DNA from 4 places in the Bacillus altitudinis genome. Region 2 is predicted to be linked to each of the others. Evidence: riboswitches for the same ligand, from Rfam matches in the RefSeq annotation. Region 2 holds a riboswitch; each other region holds the start of a gene.
The links. A riboswitch is a leader RNA that binds a small molecule or an ion and turns the genes downstream of it on or off. The one in region 2 is predicted to bind S-adenosylmethionine.
Positions count from the first base shown of each region.

Region 1: another riboswitch for S-adenosylmethionine. It lies ahead of metK (methionine adenosyltransferase); the one in region 2 lies ahead of ID12_RS03990 (5-methyltetrahydropteroyltriglutamate--homocysteine S-methyltransferase).
Region 3: another riboswitch for S-adenosylmethionine. It lies ahead of ID12_RS18995 (YezD family protein); the one in region 2 lies ahead of ID12_RS03990 (5-methyltetrahydropteroyltriglutamate--homocysteine S-methyltransferase).
Region 4: another riboswitch for S-adenosylmethionine. It lies ahead of ID12_RS10165 (bifunctional homocysteine S-methyltransferase/methylenetetrahydrofolate reductase); the one in region 2 lies ahead of ID12_RS03990 (5-methyltetrahydropteroyltriglutamate--homocysteine S-methyltransferase).

Region 1 covers NZ_CP009108.1:3,630,880-3,638,537, forward strand. Annotated here, with positions in the region: gene ID12_RS18310 (tetraprenyl-beta-curcumene synthase family protein) at 1-818, opposite strand, end outside; gene ID12_RS18315 (alpha/beta hydrolase) at 848-1,627, opposite strand; gene ID12_RS18320 (gamma carbonic anhydrase) at 1,673-2,188, shown strand; gene asnB (asparagine synthase (glutamine-hydrolyzing)) at 2,330-4,228, opposite strand; gene metK (methionine adenosyltransferase) at 4,377-5,579, opposite strand; SAM riboswitch class I at 5,775-5,909, opposite strand; gene pckA (phosphoenolpyruvate carboxykinase (ATP)) at 6,136-7,658, shown strand, end outside.
Region 2 covers NZ_CP009108.1:784,127-791,784, reverse strand. Annotated here, with positions in the region: gene ID12_RS04010 (beta-glucoside-specific PTS transporter subunit IIABC) at 1-934, shown strand, start outside; gene ID12_RS04005 (aryl-phospho-beta-d-glucosidase) at 906-2,324, shown strand; gene ID12_RS04000 (ATP-binding cassette domain-containing protein) at 2,678-3,355, shown strand; gene ID12_RS03995 (hypothetical protein) at 3,523-4,467, shown strand; gene ID12_RS03990 (5-methyltetrahydropteroyltriglutamate--homocysteine S-methyltransferase) at 4,534-5,655, opposite strand; SAM riboswitch class I at 5,743-5,855, opposite strand; gene ID12_RS03985 (gluconate:H+ symporter) at 5,937-7,256, opposite strand; gene ID12_RS03980 (four-carbon acid sugar kinase family protein) at 7,307-7,658, opposite strand, start outside.
Region 3 covers NZ_CP009108.1:2,435,525-2,443,182, reverse strand. Annotated here, with positions in the region: gene ID12_RS12290 (sirohydrochlorin chelatase) at 1-6, opposite strand, end outside; gene cobA (uroporphyrinogen-III C-methyltransferase) at 50-805, opposite strand; gene cysC (adenylyl-sulfate kinase) at 834-1,427, opposite strand; gene sat (sulfate adenylyltransferase) at 1,441-2,577, opposite strand; gene ID12_RS12270 (sulfate permease) at 2,635-3,699, opposite strand; gene ID12_RS12265 (phosphoadenylyl-sulfate reductase) at 3,713-4,414, opposite strand; gene ID12_RS18995 (YezD family protein) at 4,460-4,606, opposite strand; SAM riboswitch class I at 4,681-4,783, opposite strand; gene pyrE (orotate phosphoribosyltransferase) at 4,943-5,581, opposite strand; gene pyrF (orotidine-5'-phosphate decarboxylase) at 5,589-6,293, opposite strand; gene ID12_RS12250 (dihydroorotate dehydrogenase) at 6,265-7,197, opposite strand; gene ID12_RS12245 (dihydroorotate dehydrogenase electron transfer subunit) at 7,191-7,658, opposite strand, start outside.
Region 4 covers NZ_CP009108.1:2,027,603-2,035,260, forward strand. Annotated here, with positions in the region: gene metH (methionine synthase) at 1-1,627, opposite strand, end outside; gene ID12_RS10165 (bifunctional homocysteine S-methyltransferase/methylenetetrahydrofolate reductase) at 1,611-3,452, opposite strand; SAM riboswitch class I at 3,531-3,649, opposite strand; gene ID12_RS10170 (YajQ family cyclic di-GMP-binding protein) at 3,731-4,222, opposite strand; gene ID12_RS10175 (CvfB family protein) at 4,449-5,297, shown strand; gene ID12_RS10180 (BMP family lipoprotein) at 5,455-6,432, shown strand; gene ID12_RS10185 (methyl-accepting chemotaxis protein) at 6,429-7,658, shown strand, end outside.

The DNA.
Region 1 (7,658 bases), 830 kb from region 2:
TGATGAGAGTTGTAGTACGAGCAAAAATTCAAATCGCCTTCCAGCCTGTCCTCTTCTTGGTCGATTAAATAGTCCAGTAAGATGTGCAGACCTTGGATATAAGGGAAATAACTTTCGTAAATTTGCTTCGCCTGCTTCTCTGTAAAATCAGGCTGCAGTGCATAAGCCACAAGACAGAAAATGCCCAGCGTTGATCCTGCACATGCGGAAAACTCATACCACTCCATCTTCGGTAAATCCTTTTCATACTGGCGGAACCATGACTCTAATCGAGGTTCACGCTCATGAGGAACCACATGCTTATGTACTTGTAAATCACTATAATAATCACACAGCGTATGTAAATAGGGCTGAACGATCGGATAATGCGCTAGACGTGACAGCACATCTTGGCACGTCCTGACTAGCGCATGCAGGTAACCATGATCCTCTTGATCATCACGGAATTGATAATACGGCTTAAGCTCCGCATGAATATCGAGTGCATCTCTCATTGCCTGATGCAGCATATGAAAATCCTTTGGATCAAGTGATGTACTGCGGTCACACAAATTATCTAAGTAATCGCTAATCGTTTGGTACGCCACAATGAATTCAATACACGTTTCCTTCGCTTCACCTGCAAGCAGAGATAAAATTCCCCCGCCTTCACAGTGAAAGGTTTTACTGGATATGCTCGCTAGTGCCTGCGTTCTCAGTTCTTCGTTTTCAATCATTTCTGCATAAGCCCGCCACTTTTTTAGCTCCTGATGAACTAGCGGAAAAATATCTTTATACACCTTCGTCATCAGTGCAAAAGGACGTTCTGGTACTGACAAATCAATCCACCCCCAACTTAAGCTCACAATCAAATATATTGATCAGTAAAGGCTCTTGCCGCCTTAAATACTTCTTCTCGCTCGGGCTCATTAAAAATTTCATGATAAAGCCCTTCCCATTCACGGTATGATTTATTGGTTGATTCAATGCCATTGAACCATTTCATCACTCTTGTTTTATCTACAATCTTGTCATCGCCTGCCTGCATGAGCAGGAGTGGAATCGACCGAAAAACATTCATAGGCTGCATCGCCGCATCGATATTTTTCACCAGTTCTCGATACCAGCGAACCGACACCTTCGTCACATAAAGCGAATCATTCGAATCTGCCTCTATCACATCTTGATTCCGCGTGGCAAGTTCAATCGACAGCCCAGATTCGACTTTAAAAGACGGCGCCAGCACATTTAGCCCTTTTGACGCAAAATCCATCAGCTTCTTCGGTTTAAATTGCAGACCTAAACAAGGTGATGATAAAATAAGGCCATCAATCTTCGTATGGGTATACTGCTTGAACCATTCAATCGAAATCAGTCCCCCCATACTATGTCCAAGTAAAAATGTCGGAAGTCTGAACGACTTCGCATGTTCAATCCATTCATCGACTGTATCAATGTATTCTTGAAAAGAACGAATGTGGCCTCTCGCACGTGTCGATGTCCCTTGCCCAGGCAGGTCACCCATGACGACGTGATAGCCTGCATTTCGCCACATTTCGATCAGCCATTTATATCGGCCATGATATTCACTAGCACCATGTACAATGACAATTGTACCAACCGGTCTTTCAGCATGCCAAGTCCACAAAGTAAACACCTCACAAATGTTGTATTAAGAAAGGAAGTCGAAAAAGTGATTTATCCATATCATCAGTTTACACCTGAGATTCATGAATCGGTCTTTGTTGCAGAAAATGCCACCATTACAGGTGATGTCACAATTGGAGAATATTCAAGCGTTTGGTTCCAAACGGTCATTAGAGGCGATGTAGCTCCTGTGAGAATTGGAAAAAACGTCAACATTCAAGACTTATCCTGTCTGCATCAAAGTCCTGGAAAAACACTTCTGATTGAAGATGGTGCTACCATTGGACACCAAGTCACATTACATAGCTCTATCATTCGAAAAAATGCCCTCATTGGCATGGGATCCATCATTCTCGATGGTGCGGAAATTGGCGAAGGAGCCTTTATTGGTGCAGGTAGCCTTGTCCCGCAAGGAAAAGTCATCCCAAAAGGTTCACTTGCTTTTGGCCGTCCAGCCAAAGTCGTTCGCCAGTTAACAGATGAAGATATCCAAGACATGGATCGTATCCGCAGAGAATATGTAGAAAAAGGACAATACTATCGTTCCCTTTTATCGCGTTAACATCATACATGTATCTTCACTTTATCATGTTTTTTTCAGGATATTAAGCAATAACTGTGTACCGCTTGTTATTTTACCCTTTTCCACCACTTTCTATCATGACAAAAAAGGTTTTCAGCACAAAGCTGAAAACCTTTTTCATTAGCTAAAAATAACTTCTTTCGGCTGGTGATTCAACTGCTCTGGATCAATGCTGCGCTCTACATAGATGCTATGCCAGATCATAAAGATCAGGACAGTCCAAATCTTACGGCTATGATCGGCTTTTCCAGCACAATGATCATTTAATAAATCAAGAACATATGCCTTGTTAATGTATTCATCTGTTTGACTGTTTTTAATGATATCTTTCGCCCAAGCGTTCATCTCATTTTTCAGCCAATGACGAATTGGCACAGGGAAACCTAGTTTTTTACGGTTTAACACATGGTCTGGTACAATGCCTTCTGCTGCTTTACGCAATAAATATTTCGTTGTGCCGTCTTTCGTTTTCAGCTCTTCTGGAATTTTAGAAGCTGCTTCAAATACGACCTTATCAAGGAATGGAACACGAAGCTCAAGAGAATTCGCCATTGTCATCTTATCTGCTTTCAGCAGGATATCCCCGCGCATCCACGTATGAATATCAACATATTGCATTTTGTTAATATCACTGTAGCCTGCACTTTCTTCGAAGTATGTTTTCGTCACGTCACGATACGTGATGTTCGGATCATACTGCTTTAAGAGGTTTTTCTTCACTGGCTCTTCAAAGATTTTTGCATTGCCGATATAACGTTCCTCTAATGGCGTACAGCCGCGAACGATAAAGCTTTTCCCTTTCATTCCTTCTGGCATTAAACGAGCCAGACGAAGAAGAAGCTTTTTCAGCATGGATGGTACAGATTCAAAAGGCTTTAGAGATAGCGGCTCACGATAAATATTATATCCACCGAACAGCTCGTCTGCTCCCTCACCTGAAAGAACAACTGTGACTTGTTTTTTCGCTTCTTTTGCTACGAAATACAATGGAATCGCCGCTGGATCAGCCAAAGGATCATCTAAATGCCAGACGATCTTCGGAAGCTCATTCATATATTCCTCAGGAGAAATCACAGCACTAAAGTTTTGCAATCCCAGCTTATCAGCTGTTTCTTTTGCTACATCCACTTCACTGAATCCATCCTGCTGGAAACCAACAGAGAATGTCTTCAGTTCAGGGTGAAATTCCTTTGCGACCGACACGATGAAAGAAGAATCGATCCCGCCTGATAGGAATGAACCAACAGGCACATCACTTCTCATGTGGACTTTTACAGAATCATAGATAGCATCACGTACTTCTTCTACTAATTTCTGCTCTTGTGTTTGTTCAGGTTTGAATTGAACTTTCCAGTAAGTCTTAAATGCAATGTCTTGGCCTGGACGCAGTGTAAACTGATGACCTGGCTCAACTTTGTGCACTTTTTGATCAAGTGTATTTGGCTCAGGAACGAACTGAAAAGACATGTACTGCTGCAAAGCAGTCTCATCAAATAAAATGTTCTCATTCACAGCCATTAAGCTTTTGCGTTCAGAAGCAAAGTACACTTGGTCATCTATTTGTGTAAAATAGAGAGGTTTAATGCCGAAAGGATCTCTTGCGCCATATAATAACTGCGCTTCTTTATCCCAAATTAAAAAGGCAAACATGCCGCGAAGCTTCGATGCCGCTTCTTCTTTATAGTGGCGATATGTGGCAAGAAGGACTTCCGTATCAGAATCTGTGCTGAACGTATAGCCTTTTTTCACAAGCTCTTCTTTCAGCTCCACATAGTTATAAATTTCTCCGTTGAAAATAATCCAATATTTTTCATCTTCATAAGAAAGCGGCTGCTTTCCGTGTTCAACATCTATAATACTTAAACGTCTAAATCCAAATCCTACATGCTCATCATGAAAGTACCCCTCATCATCCGGACCTCGATGAACGATGAGACGATTCATTTGCTTAATTAACTCTTCCTGCTCAGTAGTTTCGGACAATGGACGGTGATTAAATACACCAACAAACCCACACATATTATTGCCTCCACGTTATGTTATTTCTTAAAAGTAGACCTATAATTAGACAGTATTTTGTCCAATTTTGTTTCACATTTTTACGCTTTTTGTAGAATTTTTTTTAATCAAAAGGAAAACCGCTTAAAATAAGCGGTTTTGTATGTTGTTATTCTCCTAATGCTTCCTTGCGAAGCGTGTCGGCTTTATCCGTTTTTTCCCATGGAAGATCCAAGTCATGACGGCCAAAATGTCCATATGCAGCGGTTTGTTTATAGATCGGACGACGTAAGTCAAGCATTTTAATAATGCCGGCTGGACGAAGATCAAAGTTTGCACGTACCACTTCAATTAATTTCTCTTCAGAGGCTTTTCCTGTTCCAAATGTATCAATTGAAATGGAGACAGGCTGTGCAACACCAATTGCATAAGCAAGCTGTACTTCACATGAATCTGCAAGACCAGCTGCTACGATGTTTTTCGCTACATAGCGAGCCGCATATGCTGCAGAACGGTCAACCTTCGTTGCATCCTTACCAGAGAAAGCACCGCCACCGTGACGAGCATACCCGCCATATGTATCAACGATGATTTTACGTCCAGTTAAACCAGCATCCCCTTGAGGTCCACCGATGACAAAGCGGCCTGTTGGGTTGATGAAGTATTTTGTTTCTTCATCGATCAGTTCACTTGGAACGACAGGGCGGATGACATGCTCTTTTAAGTCGCTTTGAATTTGTTCAAGCGTCACTTCTGGTGCATGCTGTGTAGAAATAACCACCGTATCAATACGAACTGGTTTGTTTTGTTCATCATATTCAACTGTTACTTGAGTTTTTCCGTCTGGACGAAGGTATGCAAGTGTTTCATTCTTGCGTACTTCTGTTAAACGGCGAGATAATTTATGTGCAAGAGAAATCGGCAGTGGCATAAGCTCTTCAGTTTCGTTGTTTGCAAAACCAAACATCAAACCTTGGTCACCTGCACCGATCGCATCAATTTCTTCTTCAGTCATTGTTCCTTCACGTGCTTCAAGCGCTTTGTCTACACCTTGCGCAATATCAGCAGACTGTTCATCAATTGATGTAAGAACCGCACATGTTTCCGCATCAAAACCATATTTCGCACGTGTGTAGCCAATTTCCTTAATCGTGTCACGCACCGTCTTTGGAATGTCGACATAAGTAGACGTTGTAATCTCACCGCTTACTAATACGAGACCGGTTGTTACAGAAGTTTCACAGGCAACACGTGCATTTGGATCTTTCTTTAAAATTTCATCCAAAATGCTGTCTGAAATTTGATCACAGATTTTATCTGGATGTCCTTCGGTCACTGATTCTGAAGTAAATAAACGACGATTTTGACTCATAATGGCTATTTCCTCCTGTACAAGACCACATCATCCCAAGATGAGGCCTCCAATATGATACGGAACTCGTTCCCTCTTATATTTCAACATGTTTATATTAGAGATGTTATTGGCAATTTGTTCATATGATATCCCAAAAATAAAAAAACCATTTCCTTCATTGCGAGGAAAGGGTCTGAGATCGCATGCCTTTCACTCTTATCGCTCAAGGTGTTCTTGTACCTTGCATCAGGTTAGCACCTTGGTTTCTCAGCATGTTCATGCCTTTTTCATAAGAAACCGGTTGCTGGGCTTCATCGGGCCTGTCCCTCCACCAACTCGGGATAAGAGTATCCGTTCAATAAGATATCTTATCTTAAACCCTTGCGTCATGTCAATGGTTCATAGGAATTATCTCCCCTTTTTTTCACCTCATCATTAGCATCACCAAAAAGCATATTTTCATAGCAGAAATGAAAAAACACACACAAAAATGTTTAAATAGTATAGACTATTATTATCAATGTGTTATACTAATCAAAACAAACAAATTCAACGGTAAAGGAAGGGTTTTTTTATGAACTCAGTGGATTTAAAAGAAGATTTGCAGTCATTGCTCTCATTAGAAAATACGCACCAAAATTTATCTGTTCCGAAACTTGTTGAAAAGATTTTGGCACGTAATGAAGGCGTTTTAACTTCAACTGGTGCTGTCCGCGCCACAACTGGTGCCTACACTGGACGTTCGCCTAAAGATAAATTCATCGTAAAAGAAGAAAACTCTGAACATAAAATTGATTGGGGTCAAGTCAATCAGCCGATCTCGAAAGAGGCATTTGATCGTTTATATACAAAGGTTGTGTCATACTTAAAAGAACGTGATGAACTATTTGTCTTTGATGGTTTTGCCGGTGCTGACGAAAAATACCGTATGCCAATTACAGTTGTAAATGAATTCGCTTGGCACAATCTCTTTGCAAAGCAACTATTCATCAGACCTGATGGATCAACACCATCATCAAACGAAAAACCTTTCACCATCTTATCTGCACCTCACTTTAAAGCAGATCCTGAAACAGATGGCACAAACTCTGAAACGTTTATTATCGTTTCTTTTGAAAAACGGACGATTCTGATCGGTGGAACAGAATATGCAGGTGAGATGAAAAAATCCATTTTCTCTGTTATGAACTACCTGCTTCCTGAACAAGATATTTTATCAATGCACTGCTCTGCTAACGTCGGTCAAGAAGGCGATGTTGCTTTATTTTTCGGCCTTTCAGGTACTGGAAAAACGACGCTTTCTGCAAGTGCAAGCCGCAAGCTGATTGGAGACGATGAGCATGGCTGGTCTAACACAGGTGTCTTCAATATTGAAGGCGGATGCTATGCAAAATGCGTGAACTTAAGTGAAGAAAAAGAACCACAAATTTACAAAGCCATCAGCTTCGGATCAGTGCTTGAAAATGTAGTACTTGATGAAGAAACACGTGAAGCAGATTATGATGACACATTCTTTACTGAAAATACACGTGCGGCTTACCCAATCGAAATGATTGATAACATCGTGAAACCAAGTATTGCAGGTCACCCATCTGCCATCGTCTTTTTAACAGCTGATGCATTCGGCGTTTTACCTCCAATCAGCCGTTTAACGAAAGAACAAGCCATGTACCACTTCTTGAGTGGTTACACAAGTAAACTAGCTGGAACTGAGCGTGGCGTGACGTCACCAGAAACAACGTTCTCTACTTGCTTTGGTTCACCATTCTTGCCACTTCCTGCTCATGTCTATGCTGAAATGCTTGGTAAAAAAATCGATGAGCACGGCGCAAAAGTATTCCTTGTGAATACAGGCTGGACTGGCGGCGGCTACGGTACGGGCAAACGAATGAATCTTGCTCATACAAGAGCAATGGTGCAGGCAGCGATCGAAGGCGATCTTGACAACGCTGAAATGATCACTGACGACATCTTCGGATTACACATCCCGCTTCATATTCCAGGAGTGCCAGATGAAGTGCTTCAGCCTGCTAAAACATGGGACGATCAAGAGGCTTACAAAGAAAAAGCACACTTCCTTGCAAATGAATTTAAAAA
Region 2 (7,658 bases):
GATGTTTGTAGCGAATATGGCACAAGCAGGCGCAGCATTCGGTGTCTTCTTAAGATCAAAAAACAAAACATTCAAATCATTGGCGATGTCTACAAGTATCACTGCATTAATGGGTATTACTGAACCTGCTATGTATGGTGTGAACATGCGATTGAAAAAACCGTTCCTTGCAGCCCTCATTGGTGCAGCAGCAGGCGGCGTGTTCATGTCCATCTTCAAAGTAAAGTCGTATGTGATATCTGGATCAGCAGGTCTCCCAGGTCTCCCAACGTTCATTGGACCGACATTTGTTTACTCCATCATTGGATTAGTGATCGGCTTTGTTGTAGCAACCATCATGACACTTGTTCTAGGATTCAAAGATGTACCAGTGAAAGATGATACAAAAGCAGACAAACCAGAAGAAAAGAAAGACACAGTAGCGCTTCAAAATGAATTGGTACAAAGCCCGCTTGAAGGTCAACTAAAGCCGCTCAATCAAGTAAATGATGCAACATTCTCTAATGAAATCATGGGTAAAGGAACAGCCATTGTCCCAACAGTTGGACGTGTAGTAGCACCGTTCAATGGCAAGGTTGAAACCATTTTCCAAACAAAACATGCCATTGGTTTAAAGAGTGATCAAGGCACAGAGCTTCTCATCCATGTGGGGATTGATACAGTAAAACTTGGCGGTAAACATTTCACAAGTCATGTAGAGTCAGGTGATCTTGTTCAAGCAGGAGATGTGCTCGTTGAATTTGATATCGAGGGCATTCAGCAAGAAGGCTATGATGTAACAACGCCAATTATCGTCACCAACACAAATGATTATGCACAAGTTGATGCGAAAACAGATGGGGCGATTACAGTAAAAGAGACATTGCTTACAGTCAGTGTAGAAGAAAATGAGGAGGGCATTCAACATGACCAATTTAGAAAAAACATTTCCTAAAGGTTTCTTATGGGGCGGCGCAGTAGCCGCCAACCAAATTGAAGGCGCTTATAACAAAGATGGAAAAGGCTTATCCACAGCGGATGTATCACCACACGGTATTATGCACCCATTCGATGAATCAATGAAAGACCTTAACTTATATCATGATGCGATCGACTTCTATCATCGCTACAAAGAAGATATTGCCCTGTTTGCAGAAATGGGATTCAAGTGCTTCAGACTATCCATTTCTTGGCCACGTATTTTCCCAAATGGCGACGATGCGGAACCGAATGAAGCAGGCCTCGCTTTCTATGAAAAAGTATTTGATGAACTGCATAAGCATGGAATTGAGCCAGTTGTCACGATCTCTCACTATGAAATGCCGCTTGCACTTGTGAAAAACTATGGCGGATGGAGAAACCGTAAGCTTGTGGGTCTTTATGAAACATACGCTAAAACATTGTTCACTCGCTTTAAAGATAAAGTGAAATATTGGATGACTTTTAATGAAATCAACGTTGTGTTACATGCTCCTTTCACAGGGGGTGGCCTTGTATTTGAAGAAGGCGAAGACGAGAAGAGCATTCAATATCAAGCAGCGCATCATCAGTTTGTTGCAAGTGCTCTAGCTGTTAAAGCAGGACACGAAATCATTCCAGATGCGAAAATCGGTTGTATGATTGCAGCGATGACCACATATCCGTACAGCTCAAGACCTGAAGATATGTTTGCTGCGATTGATCAAGATCGTAAAACATTGTTCTTCTCAGATGTACAGGCAAGAGGCTATTACCCTGGATACATGAAACGTTATTTCCTGGAAAATAACATCAACATTGAATTCCAAGACGGTGACGAAGACATTCTAAGAAACCATACAGTCGACTATATCGGCTTCAGCTATTATATGAGTTTTGTGACAAGTACAGATCCAGAGGTTCTTGGACAAGTGACTGGTGGTAACCTATTTGAAGGCGTGAAAAACCCTTATCTAGAAGCAAGTGATTGGGGCTGGCAAATTGATCCAAAAGGACTTCGTACAACACTAAACCAACTATATGACCGCTACCAAAAACCATTGTTTATCGTAGAAAATGGATTGGGTGCTGTGGATCAAGTAGAAGAAGACGGCTCCATTCAAGACGATTACCGAATTGATTACCTCAGAAGTCATTTGCTTGAGGCAAGAGAAGCGATCGCAGACGGCGTTGATATGATCGGCTACACAAGCTGGGGCCCAATTGATCTTGTCAGTGCATCAACAGCTGAAATGAAAAAACGCTACGGCTTCATTTATGTCGACCGCGACAATGAAGGCAACGGTACATTAGATCGAAAGAAAAAGAAAAGCTTTGATTGGTATAAACAAGTGATTGCGACAAATGGAAAGCATTTAGACGCATAAAAATTATATAAAAACAAAACCACTCAACTACATGAGTGGTTTTGTTTTTTACGGTTTAAAGTTATTAATATAGTTTAAAGTAATGACTAGAATATTTATTAACAACCATTATTGATGTATGATATTGTAAACAAGTACTGTGTATATAATGGTAAATTAGCATGTATAGTTAGTCGTTTAATGGTGGTATCTTCCGTTTTGTGTGAGTCTTTTTTAATAGAATCTTGATGGAGGAAAATAGAAGCTTCTCAATGTGGCTTAGGTTATTACACATTTAAAGGAAGTTACGATTTTGAATTAGGTGTTTATGGAAATCACACACTTAATTTATTTAGAGGGGATTGAGATGGCAAGTGAACTTAGATAATAAGGAAGATGCGTCGATTTTAAAGGTCGACCACCTTGGTTTTCAATATGGGAATGCAACCATCTTAAAAAATTTGTCTTTACATATTCAAGGCTCTGGCCTTTATGCCCTTCATGGAGAAAGTGGTAGTGGGAAGACGACATTTATTAATATTATTGCATTGATTCAAAAACCGAGTACTGGGAAGATGACGTTGTTCAATCAGCCCATTGATTTTACAAATCAAGAACAGATTGATAATTACCGCAAAAAAATCGCCTATTTTTTTCAGGATTTGAACTTGATTGAGTCTTTAACTGTCAGAGAAAATCTACACGTTATCTCATTAATTAACGAACAAGAAATCTCAAATGAAAGATTAGTGGAACAGGCTGCGAAGCTCAAAATGAGCGAGAAAATTGATGTCACAGTGAGCAACTTATCAGGGGGAGAAAGGCAGCGCGCGGCTTTTTTGAAAATCATGCTGTTTGATTATTCATTGATTCTATTAGATGAACCAACAAATAACCTTGATAAAGATAATATTCAGATGATGCTTGGTATGTTATCTGAATTGAAGAAAACGAGGACCATTTTAGTCGTTACACATTCTGATACCGTAGTGCAACATGCTGATGTCGTCCTTCGATTTGAAGACTTGAATAAAAAGGACCAATCCATATGAAAACAACATTCGTCTTTGAGTATTTAAAAAAGAAACATCGACCGACCCTGAGAAAATTAGCTGTTTTGAATTTTGTTTTACTGATGTTAATCTTTTTCTCCATATTTACTATCTTGATTTCTGCCGATAATATTTATAAAAACGTATTGACTAATGATCGTCTATCAATGGTTTTAATTAATGGATATTCGAAAACTGGTGAGTATCAGTACGATACAGATAAAATTAAGCGTATGCCGAATGTCAAAGACATTGTCTATGAATATGACGTCTCGTTATCTATTGAAGCAAATGGAGAAACGGATATATTGTCGGCTTTATCATTCAATCCGACAACAAAAGAGACTGTGAGTTATGAAGGAGATCTAAAAGAAAACACTATCCTGCTTCCAGAAAGATTTAAAGGTAAAAAAATAAAAGTTTTTGATGGTGAAGTGGAACCATTAAAAGCGAATATTGATTACTACAAAGGAGAAGGGAACTATTTCTTAAAAGATTACAGTTACTTATCACCTGATCTGTATAAAAAGCTAAGTAATCAAATTAAGATTGGTGAGAACTACGATGGTGTTAGAACACTCATTGTTAATTTAAATAAAACCGAGGATATTTATGAATTTGTGAACCAGTTTGATCGAATGTTTGATGAAGAAGATGTTTTTGTATACTATCAAGCGCAAGGGCTAGAGAAACTAGTTGCTAATTCAAAATTGTCATTTTTACTGCTTGTCGTATTTCAGATCATTTTATTTGTGGTGATTACTTTTATTTATCGAGGTCAGATGCATACACTGATTAGTATTTTGAATCGAGATTTGTTGTCCTTGTATTTAAATGGGATGTCATCAAAGGATATGATCAAGCAATTCTATCGTAGTATAGATAAGATGAACCTAAAAGTGTATATTGTTGCGTTACTATTCATTGCTGTCTTGGGTGCTTTCCTGCTAGGACAATTACCGGGAGAGATCATTCTATGGATTGGTGGAACAGCTGTTGGACTTCTACTTGTCTTGGTTCTATTAAATAAATGGTTTGTGCGATACATTATCACAAAACGTATGAAGAAAGAACTGTCACAAGAAAATATCGTATCAAGATTACGTAACTAAAAAAGAACTGCTAATTGGCAGTTCTTTTTTTAACAACTAGGCTTTGAGAGCTTAGAACTAGATGTGTTATTTCCACACTTGATCCGCAATCTCAATCACATGACGCAGCTTTTCCCATTGCTGCTCTTCTGTTAACAAATTGCCTTCCTCTGTTGAGGCGAATCCGCATTGTGGGCTCAAACAGATTTGGTTGATGTCCACATATTGAGCCGCTTCCTCGATTCGTCTTTTGATCTGATCGACGGGTTCAAGTTCTCCGTACTTTGAAGTGACAAGACCTAGTACGATTTGAAGGTTTGGATTTTTCACATAACGCAGGGGTTCAAATCCACCAGAACGGTCATCGTCGAATTCTAAGAAGAGACCATCCAAATCGAGACCCGCAAAAATCGTTTCTGCCGCTGCCTCATAACCACCTTCGGCTGCCCAAGTTGATTTAAAGTTACCACGGCAAATGTGCATGGTGATCACTAAATCATCTGGTCGATCGGCAACCGCTTCATTGATTGTTTTCGCAAACGATTCACGCAGTTCATCTTCCTCGCGGCCAAAAGCTTTGATTTGTTCATGTCCTTTTTCAGAAAAGAACACAGCCCAAGCTGTATCATCTAGCTGTAAGTAACGGCAGCCTGCATCATAAAAAGCACGGATGGCTTTTTTATAAGCTTGTGCCACGTCATGGTGAAAATCATCTAAGCTGTCGTACACACCTTCTTCAAGCTTTCCACGGAAAAAGAGCATATTCGGACTTGGAATCGTCATTTTAGCCGTATGATCACCCGCGATGCTGTGAAGGAAGCGATAATCCTCTAGCATTGGATGATCAGTAAAATCAATCTTACCTGTTACTTTGATGCCTCTCGCTTTTGTCGTCGTATTGTGGAATTGAATGCCTTGGTCTGCTTCAAATCCTTCGACCCCATCAAGCCCTTCTAGAAAGTCAAAATGCCACCATGCACGTCTGAATTCTCCATCTGTGACAACCTCTAATCCAATTTCTTTTTGCTTCTCTACAATACGAGTGATTTCTTCGTTTTCAATTTGTCTGAGCTGTTCTGCTGTCAGTGTACCGTCTGCCTTTTGCTTACGTGCTTCTTTGATGCGTTCAGAACGAAGTAAACTCCCTACTTGATCTGCGCGAAATGGCGGCTTTGTTGTTTTCTTACCAATGGTTTGTACTTGTGTCATGCTGAATCCCTTCTTTCTTCAGGTTATAAATCAAATAAAAAAGCTCTTCCTTGGATAAGGAAGAGCATCATATACTGTGAGATCTCTGCCTTATCTTCAAACAAGCATCAGCTTGCTTAAGGAATTAGCACCATTCTGTTCCTAGGAACAGCGGTTGCCGGGTTTCACAGGGCCAGTCCCTCCACCACTCTTAATAAGGTTACCTTTGATTCAATTTTCTTAATAAACACAATTATTCAATCTTTTCGAGAAAAAGTCAATGGTTTTTCCTATTTATTTTCCTACATAAACAAATCAGCGACGAGAACACCGGCTAATCCAACAAGTGATAGAACAGTCACCATCAATGTCCAAGTTTTAAAAGTTTGAGCCATCGACAAATTAAAGTATTCTTTGTAAATCCAGAAACCTGCATCATTCACATGAGAGAATGTTATACTGCCGGCGCCTGTTGCAATCACCATTAGTTCGGGGCTAACTCCCGTCAAACCAATTAGCGGTGCAGAAATGCCAGCTGCTGTGAGACCCGCGACAGTTGCTGACCCTAAAGAGACACGAAGGACAGCTGCAATCAGCCAAGTGAGGAGCAGAGGAGACAGTGTGCTTCCTTGCATAATCCCTGCAATGTATTGATCAACACCGCTGTCAATGAGCACCTGTTTAAAGGCGCCGCCGCCTGCAATGATCAATAAAATCATCGCAATGGAGCCAATTGAATCTGTAATCGACTTCATGACGTCCTGCATGCTCTTTCCTCTGCCAAGACCAAATGTGTAGATGGCAAGCAGCACAGAGATTAATAGGGCAATCGCCGGCTCGCCTAAAAACTCAGCTGCCGGTAGCAGCGGGGAGGACGGGAAGAAAATTTCTAAACATGCTCTGAATGTCATGAGCAATACAGGTAAAATAGCGGTGAAAATACTAATGCCGAAGCTTGGCATTTCCTCTTCTGTAAATTCCTTTGGATTAAACAAGTCCTTTGGAATGTGTGCATGCAGTTGGTCTTTCTTAAATAGTTTCGTAAACAGAAGTCCGCCTACTAAAACAGCAGGAATGGCTAAAATAATTCCAACCAATAAGGTTTGTCCCATGTTGGCTTGAAATACATTGGCAATGGCTGTCGGCCCTGGGTGAGGAGGGAGGAAGCCATGTGTTGTAATGAGTGCAGCGACGAGCGGCATTCCCACATACAACACAGGAAGTCTTGCGGCTTGAGCAATGGTAAAGACTAATGGAATAAGAATAATGAATCCGGTTTCATAAAATAGAGCAATTCCGATAACAAATCCAGTCAGCATCGTCGCCCATTGGATTTTCCCGATACCAAAGCGGTCGATGAGTGTCATGGCAATACGCTGAGCACCGCCAGAATCAGCCATCAATTTACCAAGCATCGCTCCAAAGCCAAGAACCAACGCCAGATGGCCGAGTGTACTTCCAAGCCCTTTTTCGACTGAAGCAATCGCTTCAAGTGGTGACATGCCTTCTAAAACGGCAACGATTAAAGAGACAATAATCAACGAAATGAAAGCGTTTAACTTAAAGACAACCATGAGTAAAAGTAATAACAAAACGCCAAGTCCGATAAAAACTAACGACATGATCTTTCCTCCTTTGTGCTGCATAAGGGAGCGTGAACGCCCCCTCTGCTTTATCCTTCAAGTATGTCTACTGCTTCTTTTAACGTATCCTTTGAGCCAACATTTCCCGGGAAAATCACATAAGACATAAATGGGAATTTGCTTTCTTCTCCTGTTTGCCAAACGGGAATACCTGGTTTGATTTGACCTGCGACGGTCGCACGTTTGACGCTGAGTCCTCTTGTTCCAATATCGCTAGAGGTGATTCCACCTTTGGCAATGAGGTACTTAGGGCGAATGGAGAGGCGCTGAACAATGCTTGTCACAGCATCACTAATCTGAACAGACAGTTTCAATTCTTCCTCTTGACGATCATCCCCAAGATCAAGCCGTTCTCTCCTTGTATAAACAGCAACCGATTGC
Region 3 (7,658 bases), 1.7 Mb from region 2:
ATTCAGACGAAAAGACACGATGTCCACACGTGTCTTTTCATCTTTGTTTTCATTTCTCAATCAGTGCTGGTTCAAACCAGTTCAACTTTTGATGAAAGTGAACGACATCTCCTACTACGATTAAACTCGGATGCTCGATCCCTTCTTTTTCAACCGTTTCAGATAGTGTCGCCACCGTGCAGCAAGTCGTGTTTTGCCTTGTGGTCGTTCCCCAGTGAATAAACGCAGCTGGGGTTTCAGGATTCCGCCCATTTTTCAAAAGCAGCCGCTGGACTCTTTCCACGTTTTTGACGCCCATGTAAATGACAAGGGTATCAATCCCCGTCGCCAGCGCTTCCCACTTTTCTTCAAAATGTTCATCCTTTTGATAATGCCCTGTTACAAACGCAACATTTGAGCTGAATTCTCGGTGCGTGACTGGAATGCCTGCATAAGCAGCGGCTGCAATGCCAGAAGTAATCCCTGGGACAACTTCATACGGAATACCGTGCTCAGCTAAGCATTCGATTTCTTCACCGCCGCGGCCAAATACAAAGGGATCACCGCCTTTTAGACGAACGACTATGTTCCCTTCCTTCGCATAAGCAACAAGCGCTTCATTAATCGCTTCCTGTCTCATCGTATGATGATTCGGCAGTTTGCCGCAATAGATCAACTCCGCCTCCGGTTTGGCATGGGCAAGAATCTCTTGATTGACAAGACGATCATATAAAATGACATCTGCCTGCTGTATTGCCTTATGGGCCTTTAGCGTAATTAAGTCTGGATCACCCGGTCCGGCACCAACAATGTATACTTTCCCCATCTTGCTTTCTCCCCCTGCCATCAGGCGATTATTTCGTTTTACCTTTTACATATTCAACAAGCCGCTGTTTTGACTCCTCGCGTGATAATTCACCTGTATCTAGAACAAGCTCAGGCGCAGCTGGCTCTTCGTATGGTGAATCGATTCCCGTGAAAAATGGAATTTCGCCGTTTCTTGCTTTTTTATATAATCCCTTTGGATCACGCTCTTCACACACGTTCAGATCACATTTCACAAACACTTCGTGAAATTCTCCGTCTTCGACTAACTGTCTTACGATTTGGCGGTCTTCTTGAAATGGTGAAATAAAAGCAGTAATGACAATCGTTCCTTGCTCAACAAATAATTTCGCCACTTCACCGATGCGCCGAATGTTCTCTTTTCTGTCGTCATCTGAAAAGCCTAAGTCTTTATTGAGTCCATGGCGTACGTTATCGCCGTCAAGGACTGTCACTTGGTACCCCTGTTCAAAGAGCTCTCGAGCCGCTGCGTTGGCGATCGTCGATTTACCTGAACCGCTTAGACCTGTCAGCCAAATGATCCCGCTTGTATGGTTGTTTTTCTGTTGATATTCTTTTTTAGTAATAGATGAATCATGCCACACGATATGTTCGTTGCTCATGTCATATCCTCCTTTAAGATACCGTCGTTTTTAATCCTTCGATTAATGTTTCAATGACTTCTTTTCGGCTGAACGTGCTCGGTGGTAATTCACCATTTCTCAGCATCGTTCTGACCTTTGTACCTGAAAGAATGACATGTTCGCTTTTATCATGTGGGCATGTTTTTGGTGTTGCCATGGCTTCACATGTATTGCAGTAAAAGCTGTGCTCAAATTTTAATGGTGTAATTCCAATTTCTTCGCTTGTAAATTGTTCAAATAGCTCCTGCGCTTCGTATGTGCCGTAATAATCACCAACACCCGCATGATCTCTGCCGACAATAAAATGTGTACAGCCATAATTTTTACGCACAAGCGCATGAAAAATCGCTTCCTTTGGTCCAGCATAACGCATGGCAGCAGGAAAAACACCTAAAAAGACGCGGTCTTTCGGGTAATAACCGTTCAGTAACACTTGATAGCTTTTCATTCTTACATCTGCTGGAATATCATCAGATTTTGTTTCACCAACAAGTGGATTTAGAAATAGACCATCTACTGTTTCCAGTGCTGTCTTTTGAATGTATTCATGCGCACGATGGACTGGGTTTCTCGTTTGGAAACCGACAATGGTTTTCCAGCCGTTTTCTTTAAAATGTTTTCTTGTTTCTTCTGGCTCATACGTAAATTGCGGGAAAGGTTTTTCACTGCGTTTCGTCAGTGTAATTTTACCACCAATATACGTATCACCGCGTTCAAATAATTTTTTCACGCCTGGGTGATTGCGGTCATCTGTTTTATACACATTCACTGCTTCTTTTTCCTTATCAGGTGTGTATTGATCTTCCACCTCAATGACCCCGTATACTGTTCCATTATACGATAGACGAACAATGTCACCTTGATTGATCTCCGCTGCTTTTTCCTTTGTGACAGGCAAAGTAATCGGAAGAGACCAAACGACACCACTTGCTAGTCGCATACTGCTGACAACTGCTTCATAATCAGCTTTCGTTAAAAACCCTTCAATTGGACTATACCCGCCAATTGCGATGAGTTCAAGGTCTGCAAAAGAGATGGCATCCAGCTCAATTTCTTTCGCAGCTGTGCTTAGATCAAATTCTTCATTTACTCGATTAATTAATACGCCACCATGTGGTGTTAAACTCATTTGTTCATCTTCCTCTCAATGTTCATATTTATTAGATGTTAATAGTCGGATTTATATTTAAATCCCGCCGCCCTGTTCATGAATCGAGCTGCTCTCATTTTTAACTGCCTTCATAAGACTCAGTGCACCTAGTGAAGCTAGCAGTACACTCATCATGATAAAGATAGAGTAATAGTCTCCTTTTAAGAAAAGGCTTACTAGCAAATAAGATAGACTAAGTGATAAGAAAGGTGACACAACCCATACCTTCAGCATTTTTTTCACAACATGTTTATGGAATATGTTCGGTCCACCCTTTGCCATACCTAGCCCAATAATGGACGAGGAGGTAATTTGAGTAAGGGGAACAGGGAGTCCGAATATAGAGCTGACGATGACAAGTCCTGCACCGGTGCTCGATAATAGAATGCCTTCACCCGTTTGATAGCGTGTAATTTTCTTTCCGTTTGTTTCTAGTACCCTTCTTCCTAGAAGCAGCGCCCCAATGGCCACAAAGATTCCGCCGTAAAGGGTTCCTTGCCCGACTGTTAAAACACCTGACGCGACAAGCGGGCCGACCGCATTGGCGACATTGTTCATGCCGGCTGAAAATGCTTCTAAAAACCCACTGATAATCAAAACAACAGACAAGATCAATGTACCTTTTTTGGATAACGTCCGTTTAGGGAACAATCTGATGATTTTGACAACAGCAAAGGTAAAAACAAAGGCAACAATCGGAATAATCACCCAAAAAGAGACAATGACTAAGATCGATTTCACATACAGCACTTTATATGCGGCTGCCACACCGACCACAGCTCCTACCGTGACCTCACTTGTGGATAAAGGAATGGCCAAGAGATTCGCTATGAAAAGTGATAATGCGGCCGAGCCAATGATGATACACACAATTTCAAGTGTGATGACAGATTCCGGCATAATCCCGGAGCTGATCGTTTTGACGACCTCACCGCCGCCAATCACTGAACCTGCTAATATTCCAACCGCACAAACGCTGAGCGCGTATATTGGCTTTTTGATCGCACCTGAACCATATGCGATGCCCATCGAAGCGGCTGCTCCGCTTGCGCCAATATTTAAAGCAAAGAATAAGCTAAATAAAATTGCGGCGATTTCCATACATTATGCTCCCTTACTCATGTAATCCGCACTCAGTCTTTGCTGTCCCTGACCATCTTCCAGAACGCAAATCATCAGCAGTAAATGCCGGCTGTGTACACGGTGCACACCCGATGCTCGGATATCCTTGGTCATGCAGCGGATTATAAGTAAGATCCTCTCTAGACGCATATCTCCATATGTCCTTCCACGTCCAGTGGATGAGCGGACATACTTTGACTGATTGGAATTTTTCATCCTTATTTAAGAAGTTCGTACCTGCTCGTTTAGGCGACTGCTCTCTTCTTAAACCAGACAGCCATGCCGGATAGCCAGATAGTGCCTCTTGCAATGGAATGACCTTTCTCATATGGCAGCAGCTTTGAGGATTCGTTTCCCATAATTTATCACCATGCTGCTCATTCTGCTCTTCCACCGTCAGCTCAGGTGTTTTCAGCACGATGTCTAACCCGGGATATCTTTCCCTAACTGCATCAATGGTGTCGTATGTTTCCTTGAAATGCAGACCTGTATCTAAAAAGACAATTCTTGCATCTTTTTTTACTTTCGCAATAAGATCGATCAAGACAATGCCCTCAATGCCAAAACTGCATGCATAAACGAGCTGATCACCATAGTGGCCGTACGCCCATTTCAGCACAGATAGGGCCCCTTTATACAAATCGTCCTCTTGAAATGTAATGGACGGCTCTTGCCAATTTTCATAAGTTAACATTGTTTCTCCCCTTCCGGAGTACTGCTTCTATTGCTATTCTCCGCACTACTTTAATCTGATTTTTTCATTTTTTTCCACTTGAATCACTTGACCGTCCTGAACGATCAACGTAATTGAACCGAATTTCATATCCCCAATCAGCTCTTGCATGTGCTTCACTAAGTCCTCATCCTGGTTTTGTTTCAGTTCCATCTCCTCTTCCTCCTCACCGTTAAAATAAAAAAACTTTCTTTCAGTCCGAAAGAAAGATGAGGAAGCTCACGATTTCCTTATCTTTCAAAATAGAATCATTTTGCAGGAAGTAGCACCTTGCAAATCGCAGGTTGCCGGGCTTCATCGGGCCAGTCCCTCCACCTCTCTGGATAAGAGTTTTAATTTGTATTAAATATTAACACAATTCAAACAAAAGTCAACCCGACTTTATTGATAGGATTAGTTTTTATTTAAATTTGAGTCTATTTTACTATTTTTAACCAAATAAAAAACTGTGCAGCGCAGCACAGCTTTTTTTAAAACAAAACAAGCTTTTTAGACCGTTTCTTCCATCCAAGATTCAGACGAAGGATCCTGTCTCCAGCGTTTTAGTTTATTCATAGCAGAAGACTCGATTGCTTTTAGCTCAAGTGCCACTTCTGTCAGTGTGTCATAGTCTGTCAGCGTGACATAGGGAATGTTTTTCTCTTGAAAAGCCGCAGTTGCTTTTGGCAGTCCATAAGTGAAGATCGCAACAACTCCGAGTACGTCACAGCCTTCTTCTTCTAGAGCAGCCACAACTTCAAGAACGCTGCCTCCAGTTGAGATGAGGTCTTCTACGACAACCACCTTTTGGCCAGGTGATACGGCTCCTTCAATTTGATTTCCTTTTCCGTGTGCTTTTGGTTTACTTCTTACATAACACATCGGTACGTTCAGACGATCAGCTGCTAATGCCGCATGAGGAATGCCAGCTGTAGCTGTACCTGCGACAACTTCCGCTCCTTCAAAATGAGTGAGAATCAAGTCTTTTAAACCTTCCGCAATGTCCCCTCTGACCTCAGGATAAGACAAGGTGAGGCGATTGTCACAGTAAATCGGTGATTTGATACCGCTCGCCCATGTAAATGGTTCGTCTGGTTTTAAAGAGACAGCTTTGATTTGTAATAAATGCTTCGCGATTTTCGTTTTCATCCGGCAGTCACTCCCACTCTTTCAAAATTTGTTGATAAGCTTCCACTGGGTTTGTGGCTTTTGTGATCGATCTTCCCACAACAATCTGTGAAACACCCTGTTCTTTGGCAAAGGCAGGTGTCGCCACACGCTTTTGGTCATCCGTTTGATCATTTGGTAAGCGAATTCCTGGCGTCACAGTGAGAAAGGAAGGAGAGATTTGTTCATGAAGCTGTTTTGATTCATGAACAGAGCACACCACACCATCAAGTCCACTTTCATATGCCAATTGTCCATAATGAAGCACCGCCTCTTGCAATGGGCGGTCAATTAGTAATTCTTTTTTCATCATATCTTCTGACGTGCTTGTCAGCTGGGTCACTGCAATAATGCCTGGGCGATTTTGGCCGGCAGGGGTTCCGCTTTCAAGCCCCTCTATGGCCGCCTGCATCATTCTTTTCCCGCCGGCTGCATGCACATTCACCAAATCAACACCAAGTGCAGCAAGCCGGTTCATCGCTTTTTGCACGGTTGTTGGAATGTCATGAAGCTTCAGATCAAGGAAAATACGGCAATTTTTTTCTTTCAGTGCGTCAATAATGGCAGGACCTTCTTGGTAAAACAGCTCCATGCCAACCTTTACGAATAATGGAGTACCTTCAAAACGATCTAAAAAGGCGTGCGCCTCCTGTCCTGATGGAAAATCAAGCGCGATGATGGGCAAGTGCTTCATGTTTCCAGCTCCTTCCGATGCATTCCTCTACAGATGAATACCCATAAGCCGCTAACACATTCGGCAGTTCATCAATGATTTCCGGGCAAATAAATGGGTTCACAAAATTGGCTGTCCCAACAGCTACCGCACTTGCACCAGCTAGTAAAAATTCAAGTACATCTTCAGCGCTTTGCACCCCGCCCATCCCAATAATCGGAATAGAAACGGCCTGACTGACCTCATGCACCATTCGGATGGCAACAGGTTTTACAGCAGGACCTGATAATCCGCCTGTTTTATTGGCAAGAATGGGTTTGCCTGTTTTTAAATCTAAACGCATCCCAATCAAGGTATTGATCATGGTGAGTCCATCCGCTCCAGCCGATTCAATCGCTTTAGCAATCTCAACGATATTGGCTACATTAGGTGACAGCTTCACATAAACAGGAACGGAGGAAACTTCCTTGACAGCTTTTGTCAATGTGGCCGCCATTTCTGGATCGGTCCCAAAGGCAATTCCGCCTGTTTTCACATTCGGACACGAGATATTCAGTTCAAGGGCGTGAACATTGCTTGCTTGACTAATTTGCTTTGCTACTTCAACATAATCATCAACTTGTGATCCAGCAACATTGGCAATAATAGGGGTATCGAACTGCTCAAGCCAAGGTAATTCATGTTCAAGCACGCCTTTTAGACCTGGATTTTGGAGACCAATCGCATTCAGCATACCGGCTCCTGTCTCAGCTACCCTAGGTGTCGGGTTGCCAAATCTCGGTTCAAGGGTCGTGGCTTTAATCATGATGCCGCCCAGCAAGGAAAGGTCATATAATGATGCGAATTCTTTTCCAAATCCAAAACAGCCTGATGCAGGAATGATTGGATTTTTTAAAGATAAGCCGGGTAATTCGATGTTTAGCATGATAGCGCCACCTCCTCCGCTTTAAAAACAGGTCCATCCAGACAAACTTTAACGTACGGTTTCTCGTGCTGATCGGTATGACAGACACAAGCAAAGCATGCACCGATTCCGCAGCCCATTCGTTCTTCCATTGAAATATAGACAGGCTTATCGGGATAAGAGTCTTTTAGTGCTTTTAACATAGGTGTCGGTCCACAGGAAAGCAAGACATCAAAGTCCAGCTCATTCTCTTCAATGACATTTGTCACGAAACCTTTCGAACCATATGTCCCATCAACGGTTGCGATAAACGTATCTCCGAGTGCTTGAAACTTCTCCTCATAAAATACATCCTTTTTCGATTGAAAACCGAGAACATGTTTTACGATGACGCCTTTTTTCGTTAACCGCTTAGACAGTTCATATAACGGAGGCACACCGATTCCTCCACCGACTAATAATGCGGTCTGTCCGGCCTGAAC
Region 4 (7,658 bases), 1.2 Mb from region 2:
CGAAAGACACGTTACTAATGCCTAAAATGGTGAGACATTCAGGCAGTGCTGCTTTGATTCGCTCAATGCCTTTAATCGTCTCTTCAGCAGCACCAATATACTGTTCGTCTCCAGTACCTACTGGAAAGACAAGCGGGTCAAAAATGATATCACTCGCAGGGATTCCATATTTTTTCGTGAGCAGGTCATGGGATCTTACGGCAATCTCAAGTTTTCGATCTGCTGTGACGGCCATCCCTGTTTCATCGATTGTTCCAACAACAAGTGCGCCGCCATATAGCTTGACAAGCGGAAGAATCTCTTCAAAGCGCTCTTCTCCATCCTCTAAATTAATAGAATTGATAATGGCTTTTCCTTGAGAATACATGAGTGCTTTTTCGATGACATGTTTATCGGTTGAATCAATGACAAAAGGAGCTTTCACTTTTTTCATGGCTTCTTTTAAAAAGCCTTCCATGTCTGCTATCTCATCACGATCAGGGTCTGCTAGACACACATCAATGACGTGAGCGCCATTTTTCACTTGAGCACGGGCAATTTCTGCCGCCTCTTCAAACTTTTGTTCTGCGATGAGCCGTTTGAATTTGCGTGAACCAATGACATTTGTGCGCTCACCAACAAAGAGGGGGCGCATCGCTTCTTCATAAATGAGGGGCTCGATGCCTGATACGGTATGCGGTGATGACTCATGCGTCATGCTGCGGGGCTGAAGCGAACGTACTTCATCTGACAATGCCTGAATATGTGCAGGCGTTGTACCGCAGCAGCCGCCGACGATATTTAACCAGCCTTCTTTTGCAAAAGCGGCAATTTTTTTAGCAAGCGAAGCAGGGGATTCGTGATATTGCCCTTCTTCATCAGGGAGACCAGCGTTTGGATAGCAGCTGACAGCCGACTTTGAGATGGAGGAGAGTGTACGGATATGGTCTGTCATAAATTCTGGACCAGTTGCACAGTTTAGTCCGACGCTGATTGGTTTCATATGCTCAAGTGAAATATAAAAGGCTTCAATATCTTGACCAGCAAGGGTGGTGCCCATTGGTTCAATCGTCCCTGACACCATCAGTGGCAGCTCAATACCGGTCGCGTGAAAGGCTTCTTGAATGCCTTTAAAACCAGCTTTGACATTCAGCATGTCTTGACTCGTTTCTAAAAGAAGAGCATCACATTTCCCATCAATCAGGGCGCGGGCTTGTTCTTCATAATTTGCAACGAGCTCTTCAAACGTTGTGCCGCCTGTCACGGATAATGTTTTTGTAGTGGGCCCCATTGCGCCTACTACAAAGCGGGGCCAGTCTGGCGTCGACAAACGGTCTGCTTCACGCTTTGCCAGCTGAGCTGCTTTTACGTTCAATTCATAGGCGAGATGGCCAAGTCCATATTCATCGAGAACGAGCTTCGTCGCACCGAATGTATTTGTTTCAATGAGGTCAGCACTTGCCTCTAGGTATTGCCGGTGAATCGTGGAGATAATGTGAGGGGCTGTGACGTTTAAATATTCGTTACAGCCCTCATACTCTTCTCCGCCGAAATCCTCTGCTGTGAGATCGGCGTTTTGAATCATTGTGCCCATTGCACCGTCAAGGACGAGGATGCGTTTTTTGAGCTGTTCAGTGATAGTTGGCATGGATGTTTGGCTCCTTTTCTTTCTGATGGATGTAAGTTGTCAGTTCTGCTGTTAAATCTGATCGAAGGAAAGGGGTAATTAAATAGATACCATTAAACAATTCGCAAGCTGTATCTAATAAAGAGCGGGCAATCGCTAACCCTTCTGTCCGCTGCTTTTCTTTATTTTCGCCTGCCTTGGCCATAATCTCACGAATCGAGTCAGACAATTTAATGCCGGGAATTTCATGATGAATAAACTCTGCGTTTCGGCTGCTTGTTAGCGGCATAATACCGATGTAAATCGGTTTATCTAAATGTCGGCTTTCTTCATGAATCTTCACAAGCTGTTCCTCAGAGTATACAGGTTGTGAAATAAAATAATCGGCACCGTATTCGATTTTCTTCTCGAGGCGTTTGACCGCTTTATCAATATGACGGACATTTGGATTAAACGCACCAGCCACAGAAAAATTAGTCTTTTTCCCGAGCGGCTTCCCGGAGAAAGATAGTCCCTCGTTAAATTGTTTGATCAGACGGATCAAATCAAAGGAGGTTAAATCATACACAGATGTCGCACCTGGGAAGTCTCCAATTTTAGACGGATCGCCTGTGATGGCTAAAATATCGGTTAGTCCAAGCGTGTCTAGCCCCATTAAATGAGATTGGAGTCCAATCAAATTGCGATCACGACATGTGATATGGACAAGTGAACGCATATCAAGCTGCTGTTTTAATAAAGCGCCGCATGCCACATTGCTAATACGCGGGGTAGCTAGAGAGTTATCGGCCAGTGTGAGGGCATCAATGCCTGCACTTTTTAATTCGTTCGCTGCGACGAGGAATTTTTCAAAGTTCAGCTTCTTCGGCGGGTCCAGCTCGACGATAATCGAACGTTTTTTCACAGCCAGCTCGTCAAGACCTGGTTCTGTCCGTTGATCTTGGATGGAAATGATTTCTTCTTTTAATACTTTCACTTCTTTTTCGGTGATAGGTGCTAAATCTTTGACCGCCTCAGCCATGGCGCTTATATGCTGAGGGGTTGTTCCGCAGCAGCCTCCAATGATTCGTGCGCCCTGATTTCTAAACTCAAGTGCACTTTTTCGGAAATAATCATTATCTGTATCATAGACGAGTCTGCCTTCTTCAAGGGAGGGGAGACTGCTGTTTGGATAGACAGATAAATGCGAATTTTGCAAAAGTGGAACGCCTTCAAGTGCCTGAATCATATGATAAGGGCCTAATCGGCAGTTAATGCCGACGACATCAGCGCCAAGTGAGGATAATTCAGATAAGCCGTCTTTTAGCGGTGTACCGTCCTGCAATACACCTTGCTCATGCATGGAGACGTTCATGACAATCGGAAGCGCTGTTTCTTTGCGAGCAATCTCAAGAACGGCTTTTGCTTCTTCAATATCGTAATATGTTTCAAGCAGTAACCCATCAGGCTCTTCATTTAAAAGGATATAGAGCTGTTCTCTAAAGCTCCGTTTAATCTCGTCTAAAGAGTAGGCATTTTTGTTAAATGTTCGAATGCCACCGATCGTTCCAAGGACATAAGCTGAGCCAGCGGCTGCTTTGGCAATTTGTACAGCTTTTGTGTTAATGCGTTTTGTTTCTTCTTCTAAACCGTAGCGGGATAGTTTAATATAATTCGCACCGTATGTGTTCGTTTGAATAATGTCCGCTCCAGCTTGCACATATGCCTCGTGCACTCTTTTGACTTCATCTTCTTTTGATAAATTTAATTCTTCAAAGCAACGGTCAATGCCATAAGAGTATAAAAGTGTTCCCATTGCTCCATCAGCAATCAGTACGCGATTTTGTAAGTCTTGTAATAGGCCCATTGGTTTCCTCCTTATTTCTATGTAACAAAAAAAGCCTTCTGATAAGAAGAAGACTTTTTGGCTGTATTGAAATTCTTCTTCTTATCTTCCAAGCAGTTGCTTGCTGGATTTAGCACCTTGGTCATAGAAAATAGATTTCTACTACACCGGTTGCTGAGGCTTCACAGGGCCAGTCCCTCTGCCTCTCTTGATAAGAAAGCGATATGAACATGTCAATGAATTGAACTTCCATCAACTGTATCGAAAAAATCGGAAATAATCAATGGAAAATTTGAAATTTATCGAAAATTTATAAATTGGACGTCAATCGGTAAATCTGCCTTGCGCATAAGCGCAATCACTTCTTGTAAATCATCTTTATTTTTTCCTGTCACACGCACTTGGTCATCTTGAAATTGCGACTTTACTTTTATACCAGATTGTTTGATCAAGGCATTGATCTTTTTGGCATTGTCCTTATCAATCCCGCTAATCAGCTTTGCACGCTGGCGAACGGTTCCACCTAGGGCATGTTCTGTTTTTCCGTAGTCAATGTTTTTAGTCGGTACGTTTCGTTTAATCAGTTTTGTCACAAGGACATCCTTTAGCTGCTCCAGCTTGAAGTCATCATCAGAAATGAGAACGAGTTCTTCTTTTTCTAGTGAAATATCACTTTTACTTCCTTTAAAATCATAACGGTTTTTAATTTCTTTCAGTGCTGCTTGAATGGCGTTTTGCACCTCTGGCAGCTCCACCTTCGATACAATATCAAATGAACTTTCTTTTGCCATCACATATGACCTCCAACTATAGATATTGCGTCTATTTTATCATGCCCATAGGGGAAGAAGAAACTTTATCGAAGAGAGTTCAGATGTATGCGGTATAATTCAAGTACAGTTTGTCCACTTTAGCTAACAGAACTAGAGATGTTCATGATGACAGAAGTATAGTAGAATAAAGTGAATCAAAAGATGAACGAACGCTCTTTTAAGGGCAGATAGGAAGGAAGAGAACATGAGACCAGGTGAGCAACTGACCTTGCAAATAGATAACGAGATGGAATACGGCTACTTTTTAACAGATGGCGAAGATTCTGTTCTCCTACATCGCAGTGAGATGACAGAGGATATTGGAGATCGTGATGAAGTAGAGGTCTACTTATATGTAGATCATGAGGAAAGACTGGCAGCGACGATGAAAATTCCTAAAATCAATGCACATACATACGACTGGGTAGAAGTCGTAGACGTTGTAGAAGATATGGGTGCTTTTGTCGATATAGGTTTGTCAAAGGATGCACTTGTTGCAACTGAACACCTCCCGCCTTTTGAGGAAGCGTGGCCGAAAAAAGGCGACAAACTATACTGTATGCTCAAAGTGACAAGTTACGGGAGAATGTTCGCAAAACCAGCCACTGAAGATGTGATCAGTGAATTGTTTACTGAGGCGCCAGAAACGTTAATGAACAAAGAAATCACGGGGACAATCTATCGCTTAATTGCGACAGGTTCTTTTATGCTGACAGATACAGGCGTGCGTGGATTTATCCACCGCACGGAACGAAAGGAAGAGCCTAGATTGGGATCGACCGTGACAGGACGCGTCATTGCAGTGAAAGAGGACGGAACTGTAAACGTTTCTCTGCTTCCGAGAAAGCAGGATGCATTATCTGTCGATGCAGAAGAAATCTTAACTTACATGAGAACGAGAAACGGTGCAATGCCTTTCGGCGATAAAAGCGATCCAGAAGATATCCGGGAAAGATTTCAAATGAGCAAAGCAGCCTTCAAACGAGCATTAGGTCATCTGATGAAAAATGATCTTGTTTACCAAAAAGAAGGATGGACATACGAGAAAAAGTGAGCATTTGCTCACTTTTTTTATTTTTGTCATAAATAATGGTTTTTTTCAGTGAAAAAAGTCATGAAAAAAGCTGAAAATCCTTCACTTTATCATTGAAACAATGACTCTCAAATCCGATAAATAAGGGGTAAGGATGATAAAAGGAGTGTGTTTTTGGATGAAAGTGAAGATTTCATTACTTCTGATGGCAGCTATGATCATGGTACTCGCCTCATGCAGCAATCAGCAGGGGGGACCACCGGTATCAAATACGAAGCATATTGGTGTCATGCTGACGGATGATGGTCTTGGTGATCAATCATTTAACGATTCATCATTTAAAGGATTAGAAAAAGCACGTGATGAGCTTGGCATTGAATTCGATTATAGAGAAATTGCAGAAACCGATACATATGAAAAAGGGCTGACCGAGCTTGTGAAAGATGGAAATGACCTGATCATCGGTGTAGGTTTCAGTATGCAAGAAGACTTAGAAAAGGTAGCGAAAAAATATCCGAAAAAGCAATTTTTACTCATTGATGCTGTGTCTGAACTGAAAAATGTCACATCAGTGACTTTTAAAGAAGAGCAGGGCAGCTATTTAGCGGGAGCACTTGCTGCCATGACAACAAAAAGCGATGTCATTGGTTTTGTGGGCGGAGTCGATGCAGAGGTGATCCATCGATTTGAACAAGGCTATCAAAAAGGCGCAAAATCAGTGAATCCGAAAATTAAGGTCGTATCCACGTATGCTGGCACATTTAGTGATGCAGGTAAAGGCAGTAACATAGCGAAAGACATGATCAAAAAGAAAGCAGATGTTTTATATGCCGCAGCCGGTTATACGGGTGTTGGTGTATTAAAAGAAGCGCAAGCGCAAGGCAAATATGCAATCGGCGTGGACAGCGATCAGTATTATACAGCTGAAAAAGCCGTTATTTCGTCTATGGTCAAAAAAGTAGATGAAGTCGTCTATCAATTCAGCGAACAGCTCGTCAAAAGCAGCAAAATCAAAAGTGGACATATCGTTTATGACTTAAGTAATGACGGAATCGATATGGCAAGAATCCGGGTGCTCAAAGATGCTGAGAAATTGACCAAAAAATTAAATGGACTGAAGCAAACACTTCTGAAAGAAGAGGGGGCAGCATCATGAGCTTACGCATCAAAATTTTGCTCAACTCACTCATTTCACTTCTTTTAGCGGTTGGCGTAATTGCCTTTATTATTGTGAGCATGACAAAGATTCAGTCATCAAGCGAAACAGAAGTTCAAACCTTACTGAACGTACAAAAAACGAAGGCCAGCTTTGAAAGTGTCGAACAAGCCATGACCAATTATTCCATGACCCTTTCAGATGAACAGCTAGAGGTCGTTCAAACCGATATATCAACAGCGAAAAAAAAGCTGCAAACGTTAAACAAAAACGCAGGAAATATGAACAAAGAAGCCCTAACACGGTTAAATTCAAAGTTTGACACATGGACGCAAGAAGCAAACAATGCCATTGGTGAAAAAAATGCCTCTGATGCCAGACGAGTGGCTGCCAGAATTGACGGTGTTTTAAACGACGTGCATACGATGAATAAAAGAGCACAAGAAGCGTATGAATACCATTTAGAGGAGGCGGCAGACAATGTGCAAAGGATCATCACAAGCGCATCTGTCGCAGCCCTCACATTGATTGTCATCGCCGTCTTTTTAAATATTGGTTTAACGAGATCCATTGTGACACCAATCAAATCCCTTTCTTACCGGGCAAAACAGATTGCCGAAGGAAACCTCGCTGTGGAGCGGATGGACATCAAGCGGAAAGATGAAATCGGTGGCTTAAATGAGTCGTTCAATCAAATGACGGATCAGCTGATTAGCTTGATTCAAGAAATCAGCCATGTATCAAGCCAAGTAGAATCATTCTCGGTTCAGTTAGATGATGAAAACAAAAAGCTTATGGAATCGGCCAATCAAGTGTCTGTATCGACAGACGAAATGGCGAATGGTTCACAAGCGATTTCAGAAGACCTTCAGCATGGCGTTAGTTTGATTGAAAAAATGGATTCACATGGCCGTAAGAATTCCGAAAGATCACATACAGTCATCCGTAGTACAGAGGATGCCATTGAAGCGGTGGAAAGCGGAAAGCACACGTTAACAGAAACAAAAGCAGCCATTGAAAAAAATACACGTGCGACGAGACAAATTGAAGAGTCTGCAGGAGAATTCACTCAGTACGCAAGCGGAATCTCCGCAATGGCCAAAACGGTTTCTGATATTGCGGACCAGACAAACCTCCTCTCGCTCAATGCGGCGATTGAAGCGGCAAGAGCAGGAGAAGCTGGCAAAGGGTTTGCCGTCGTAGCGGACGAAATTCGTAAGCTGGCA